One region of the Actinomadura sp. NPDC000929 genome, then DNA from elsewhere that is predicted to be linked to it. Evidence: riboswitches for the same ligand, from Rfam matches in the RefSeq annotation. Region 1 holds a riboswitch; the other holds the start of a gene.
The links. A riboswitch is a leader RNA that binds a small molecule or an ion and turns the genes downstream of it on or off. The one in region 1 is predicted to bind S-adenosylmethionine.
Positions count from the first base shown of each region.

Region 2: it holds a riboswitch for S-adenosylmethionine, as region 1 does, so the genes downstream of both, ABWI04_RS09855 (aminotransferase class V-fold PLP-dependent enzyme) here and thrC (threonine synthase) in region 1, are expected to answer to the same signal.

Region 1 covers NZ_JBEUPA010000005.1:5,810-9,261, forward strand. Annotated here, with positions in the region: gene ABWI04_RS02995 (MoaD/ThiS family protein) at 198-476, opposite strand; gene thrC (threonine synthase) at 492-1,736, opposite strand; SAM riboswitch class I at 1,753-1,893, opposite strand; gene ABWI04_RS03005 (cation diffusion facilitator family transporter) at 1,988-2,923, opposite strand; gene ABWI04_RS03010 (alpha,alpha-trehalose-phosphate synthase (UDP-forming)) at 3,044-3,452, shown strand, end outside.
Region 2 covers NZ_JBEUPA010000018.1:49,463-52,914, forward strand. Annotated here, with positions in the region: gene ABWI04_RS09845 (transglycosylase domain-containing protein) at 1-1,354, shown strand, start outside; gene ABWI04_RS09850 (DUF8711 family protein) at 1,371-1,745, opposite strand; SAM riboswitch class IV at 1,795-1,910, shown strand; gene ABWI04_RS09855 (aminotransferase class V-fold PLP-dependent enzyme) at 1,953-3,212, shown strand; gene ABWI04_RS09860 (SseB family protein) at 3,324-3,452, shown strand, end outside.

The DNA of each region.
Region 1 (3,452 bases):
GCGGTGATCAAGATCAAAGCCGTGAAACTGGCGCTCGCTAAAACTTGTTCCATGCGCGTTTGGCCGGACGGGAGGAACAGTTGCCCAATCCAGCATCCACCGGGCAATCGCGTTCCGGAGAAGGGGGAATCGGCCAGATGTGAAAGGAAAAGCCCCGGCACGGTGGACGTGCCGGGGCCTCGCGGACGAGACGGACGTCAGCCGCCCGCCACCGCGGGGATGATGGAGATCTGGGCGCCCTCGGGCGTCGGGGTGTCGAGTCCCTCGGCGAAACGGACGTCCTCGTCCCCGACGTAGACGTTCACGAAACGGCGGATCTTGCCCGCGTCGTCCAGGATGCGGGCGGAGATGCCGGAGTAGCTGGCCTCGAGGTCGGCGACGACCGCGCGCAGGGTCGCGCCCTCGGCCTTCACCTCGGACTCGCCACCGGTGTAGGTCCGCAGGATCGTCGGGATACGGACGGACACGCTGCTCATGCTGCTCCTTCGTTCTCAGGCGAGGCCCGCGGCGCGGAACGCCTCCAGGGACGGGGCGATGTTCGCCGACGGCGCGACGACCGGGGCGACGGCGTCCAGGGTCTTCAGGCCGTCCCCGGAGTTGATGATCACGGTCTCGGCGCCCGGGTCGAGGGCACCGGCCTCGATGAGCTTGCGCAGGGTCGCGACGGTGACGCCGCCGGCCGTCTCACCGAAGATCCCCTCGGTGCGGGCCAGGAGCCGGATCCCCTCGACGACCTGCTCGTCGGTGACGTCCTCGACGGCGCCGCCGGTGCGGCGGGCCACGTCCAGGACGTAGGGGCCGTCGGCCGGGTTGCCGATGGCGAGGGACTTGGCGATCGTGTCGGGCTTCACCGGGCGGACGACGTCGTGGCCCGCCTTGAACGCGGCGGCGACCGGGTCGCACCCGGAGGCCTGGGCGCCGAAGACGCGGTACGGCTTCTCCTCCACCAGGCCCAGCTTGATGAGCTCCTGGAACGCCTTGTCGATCTTGGTCAGCTGGGAGCCGGACGCGACCGGCACGACGACCTGGTCGGGCAGCCGCCAGCCGAGCTGCTCGGCGATCTCGTAGCCGAGCGTCTTGGAGCCCTCGGCGTAGTAGGGGCGGACGTTGACGTTGACGAACGCCCAGTCGTCCTGCTCGCCCGCGATCTCGGACGCGAGCCGGTTGACGTCGTCGTAGTTGCCGTCGACCGTCACGAACGTCCCGCCGTACACGGCCGTCGTGATGATCTTCTGGGACTCCAGGTTCGACGGGACGAACACCGCGCTGCGGATCCCGGCGCGGGCCGCCGCGGCGGCGACGGCGTTGGCGAGGTTCCCGGTGGACGGGCAGGCCAGCACCTTGAACCCCAGCTCGCGGGCGGCGGCGAGCGCCACGGCCACGACGCGGTCCTTGAACGAGTGGGTCGGGTTGCCGCTGTCGTCCTTCACCCACAGGCTCTGCAGGCCGAGGCTCTCCGCGAGGTTGTCGGCGCGGACGAGGCGGGTCAGGCCCGGCTCGGTGTTCGGGGTGTCGGCGACGTTGGACGGGACGGGCAGCAGCCCGCGGTAGCGCCAGATGTTGCGCGGTCCGGACTCGATGGACTCCCGGGTGACGCCGTCGAAGTCGTAGGCGATCTCCAGGGGGCCGAAACACTCTTCACAGGCGTAGTAGGGCCCGAGGTCGCGGGACGAGCCGCATTCGCGGCAGACGAGAGCGGTAGCCGGTCCGAGGTCTGTGGCAGGCGTGAGTGCCATGAGGGCGAGGCCTTTCTCCCCATCTTCCCTGCGCCACCTTGGTCGCAGGCCGGAGTTGGCACCATCTCCCGGCCGGCCTCGCAGGATCGCGACGCGCCGCAGCCAGGTGGTTGCCGGGGCTTCGCAGGGCCGGTCCCTCCACCCCTCTGGATGAGCGTTATGAAGTTGTCGATCTACGAGCTTTGAACTCGTATGCGTGACTTTACATGAACTGACCGGATGCCAGACAGGCGGGTCCAGCGATTGAGACGTTACCCGGCGGGTGTCTTGATCACCCGTTGGGTCGGGTCGAGGAACACGTGCCGGACGGTCGGGACGCGCTCGCGGAGCCGCCGGTCGATCTCGCCGGCGACGTCCTCGGCCTCGTCGGCGCTGATGTCGTCGGAGAAGTGCACCTTCGCGGCGACGAGGATCTGCTCGGGGCCGAAGTGCATGGTGAGCAGTTCGTCCACGCCGGTCACGCCGGGCGCGCCGCAGATCTCGGCGCGGATCTCGCGCTGCTCGGCGGGGTCGGCCGCCTGGCCGATGAGCAGGCCCATGCTCTCCCTGCCGATCGAGAAGGCGAGGACGACCAGGAGGATCCCGATGAGGACGGACGCGAGCCCGTCCCAGAACTCCGACCCGGTGATCTGGCGCATCGCGAGGCCGCCGGCGGCGAGCGCGAGGCCGATCATCGCCGCGGTGTCCTCGAACAGCGCGGTCTTGAACGTCACGTCGGGCGACTTGCGGACATGCTCGACCAGGTCGCGGTCGCTGTCGCGCGTCTCCTTCTTGGCCTGGTAGAAGGCGCGGATCCAGGACGTCCCCTCCAGCACCGCGCCGAGGCCGAGGACGGCGTAGGCGAGCCACACCGTCGTCCCGCCGCCGCCGTGACCGGTCATGGTCAGGATGCCCTCGAAGATCGAGAATCCGGCGCCGGCCACGAAGATGCCGAACGCGGCGAGCAGCGACCACACGTACCGCTCGTTGCCGTATCCGAAGGGGTGGCGCCGGTCGGGGGGCCGCTCGCTGCGCCGGAGCGAGGTGTAGAGGAAGCCCTGATTGAGGGTGTCCGCCACCGAGTGCGCGCTCTCCGCGAGCATGGCGCTGGACCCGGCCAGCAGGCCGGCGAACAGCTTCGTGATCGCGAGGATGAGGTTCGCGGCACCGGCGACGAGCACGGTTTTCGTCGTCTCGGACTTGCTCATTGCCGCCGGATACCCCCTGGGCGGATGACTAATCGGGCGGAACGGACACAAGGGCGGGCGATGCCGGCCACCTCGCGGGTCACTTTGATGCGCCTCGGCCGCAACTGAGACCCTTCCCGTATGAGCCAAGTGCTGGTGGCCTCGAACCGGGGTCCGGTGTCGTTCTCGCTGTCGGACGACGGCGGGCTCACCATGCGGCGCGGGGGCGGCGGTCTCGTGTCGGGCCTCGCCGCCGTGACGGGCGCCCCGCGCGACCCCGGCCCGCCGCGTCCGGCCGAGACGGCGCGGGAGCCGTCCTCGACGGGAGCGGACGTGCTCTGGGTGTGCGCGAGCCTCGGCGAGGCCGACCGCACGGCGTCGCGCCGTTCCCCGGACGGCCGCCTCGACCTCGCCGGGTACGAGACCGGCGGGGCGGCGGTGCGCATGCTCGACATCCCGGCGGCCACGTTCGACCGCGCCTACAACGGCGTCGCCAACTCGACGCTGTGGTTCGTCCACCACCTGTTGTACGACACGCCGCGCAGCCCGC
Region 2 (3,452 bases), on a different contig from region 1:
GATCACCGACGTCCTCAAGGGCCAGCGCGGCTACATGGTGAACGTGGCCAAGAAGGAGCTCACCGAGCGCCGCGGCTACAGCGAGGACGAGATCAACCGCAGCGGGCTGAAGATCACCACGACGTTCGACAAGCGGCTGATGGACGCGATGAAGCAGGCCGTCGCGAACAACGCCCCGAACGGGATGAGCAAGAAGATCCGCACCGGCGTGGTGTCGGTCGACCCGAAGACCGGGCAGGTGGTCGCCTTCTACGGTGGCCGCGGCTACCTGGAGGAGGCGCTGAGCAGCGCCTTCGGCGACTGGGCGCAGGCCGGGTCGGGGTTCAAGCCGATCGCGCTGGCGGCCGCGCTGGACGACGGGAAGACGCTGTCCACCAGCTACGACGGCAGCTCCCCGCAGTACTTCCACGGCGCGTCCATCCACAACGACAGCAACGAGAACTTCGGGACGGTCAACCTCGTCACCGCCACCGAGCACTCGATCAACACGGCCTACGTCAACCTCGGCCAGGACATCGGCAACAAGAAGATCGCCGCGATGGCCGAGAAGATGGGCATCCCGGCGGCGCGGATGAATCCCGAGCAGCGGGACGCCGCCACGTTCCCGCTCGGCATCGTGTCGCTGCACCCCGTCGAGCAGGCCAGCGTGTACTCGACGTTCGCCTCCGAGGGCGTGCACCGGACGCCGTTCGTGGTGAAGTCGGTCACCGACAACGAGAACCACAAGCGCACGTTCACCGAGAAGGGCGAGCGGGCGTTCAGCCAGCAGGTCGCCCGCGACGCCACCTACGCCCTGCAGAAGGTCGTGCAGGGCGGCACCGGCACCGGCGCGCAGCTGCCCGACGGCCGCGACGTCGCCGGGAAGACGGGCACCACCGACGAGGGCCGCGCGATCTGGTTCAACGGGTTCATCCCGCAGATGGCGACGACGGTCGCGATGTTCCGCAGCGACGGCAAGCCGCTGAACATCCCCGGGTACGGCGCGTACGGCGGGCAGCTCCCGGCCCAGATCTGGCGCTCGTACATGGCGGACGCGGTGAACATCAAGGGCTACGAGCCCGACTCGTTCGGGGAGCCGTCGATGACCCCCGGCAGCGGCTGGGGCGGCCCGACGCAGGACACTCCCCCGACCGGCCCGCAGCCGCCGGACACGCGCGGGCCCGTCCGGCCGCCGCCGTCCACGGAGCAGCCCGACCTCCCGACGCCCCCCACCGACCTGCCGACCATCATCCCGCCGCAGGACCCCGGCGGGGGCGACCCCGGGGGCGGACCGGGCGGCGATCCGGGAGGCGGACCGGGCGGCGACCCCAACGGCGGAACCGGCGGCGGACCGCTGGGCGGGACCGGCGGGTAGCCGCCCCCGCGGCCCCTCAGTCGCAGGCCTTGCCGATGACGGCCGGCGTCTCCCTGATCACGCTGTCGAGCCGGGAGACGTCGCCGTCGCCGACCCCCGGCGCGGCCTCGCGGAGCCTGCCCGCCTCCGCCTTCAGCGCCTTGCCCAGGTCGGCGTCGTCGGCCTGCTTCGCGAGCCCGTCGACGCGTCCGGCGAGCTGCTCGGTGGCCTGCCGCCACTGCGCGGGCTCGGCCGCCGGAACGCTCCGCACCTGGGTGACGTACTGCTGGAACGCCTTCTTCGTGTCGGTGCACACCTGGGCGGAGTTGCCGCCGCCCAGCGCCCCGCACCCGCTGAGGGCGCCGAGCACCAGCGCGCCGCCGGCCAGCGTCCGAACCACCCGGTACCGCATCGCACCCTCCCCTTGATCCCCGTTCGGCTCCGCATATACTTCCGCATGAGGTCATGAGCGCCAGCGCGAAGCCCCGGCTTGCTGGCCGGCAACCCTTCGTCCGCGATGGGGTGCCCCGGGTGAGGACCTGGCCGGACGCGCACCGCGTTCCGGCAAGCGCGGATCCCGGCCGGCATCCCGGGGTCCCTGACCCCGGAAGGTCCAGGCATGCCCACGCTGCTCGCCCGCTCCCCCATCACGCCTGCTGTGACGCGCCCGGAGGGGGTCCGGGTTCGCCCGATTCCCCGCGTCATCGGAGCGGACGTCCCGGTCCCGGTGCGGGACGGCCGCCGCGTCCCCTACGCCAACTTCGACTACGCGGCCAGCGCGCCCTGTCTGGAGGCGGTGCACGAGGCCGTCGCCCGCGCGCTGCCGTACTACAGCAGCGTGCACCGCGGCGCGGGGTACGCGTCGCAGGTCACGACGTCCGCCTACGAGGACGCGCGGGAGACCGTGCGGTCGTTCCTCGGCGCGTGGCGGCGCGCGGCCGTGATCTTCACGCGCAACACCACCGACTCGATGAACCTGCTCGCGCACGCCGTCCCGGCCGGGACGAGCGTCGTCGTCTTCGAGAGCGAGCACCACGCGTCGCTGCTGCCGTGGAAGCGCGCCGTGCGCCTCCCGGCGCCCGCCACCCCGGCCGAGGCGCTGTCGGCCGCCGACCGCGCGCTGCGCGCGTGCCCGATCGGGTCGCGGCTGCTCGTCGTCACCGCCGCGTCCAACGTCACCGGCGAGCTGTGGCCGATCGAGGAGCTCGCGCACGTCGCGCACCGCAACGGCGCCCGCATCGCGGTCGACGCGGCGCAGCTCGTCCCGCACCGCCCCCTGGACATGACCGCGCTCGGCCTCGACTACGTCGCGTTCTCCGGGCACAAGCTGTACGCGCCGTTCGGTGCGGGCGTGCTCGCCGGACGCGCCGACTGGCTGCGCGCCGCCGAGCCCTACCTCAGGGGCGGCGGCGCCAGCGCCTCGGTCGGGGAGACGACCCGGTGGGCGCCCTCCGCCGAGCAGCGGCACGAGGCGGGCTCCCCGAACGTCCTCGGCGCCCTCGCGCTGGCCGCCGCGTGCGAGACGCTGACCCCGGCCTGGGACGACCTGGCCGTCCGGGAGGAGGCGCTGGTGGAACGGCTGCGGTCGGGACTCGCGGCGCTCCCCCACGTCAGGGAGCTGACGCTGTGGGGCGAGCGGGCGCCGCGCGTCGGGATCGTGTCGTTCACCGTGGACGGCTGGAACGCGCGGGACGTGGCGCTTACGCTGTCCGACGAGCATGGCATCGGCGTCCGCGACGGGAAGTTCTGCGCCCACCCCTTCGTCCGGCACCTGCTGGGCGAGGACCGGAGCGCCGTCCGCGCGAGCATCGGCATCGGGACGGAGGAGGAGCACATCGACCGGCTCCTCGCCGCCCTCGCCGCGTTGACTGCGCGCTGACAGCCTCTGACCTGCGAACTCCCGCGCGCAGTCAGATGATTATGCTCTTTGGTCCTGTTCGCCCATGTAGCGTAGGCAGTCGCGCGGGGACGAGCACGCTAGAAACAGGGGGTGGCGACCGTGGCCGACGCGTGGCGACCCACGTCGGAACTGGAGCACCGACTGCAGGAGACAGTACGGGCCGGCGACCAGGAGAGCTACTTCCGCCTCCTCGGGGACGCCGACCTCGTCGTTCCCGTC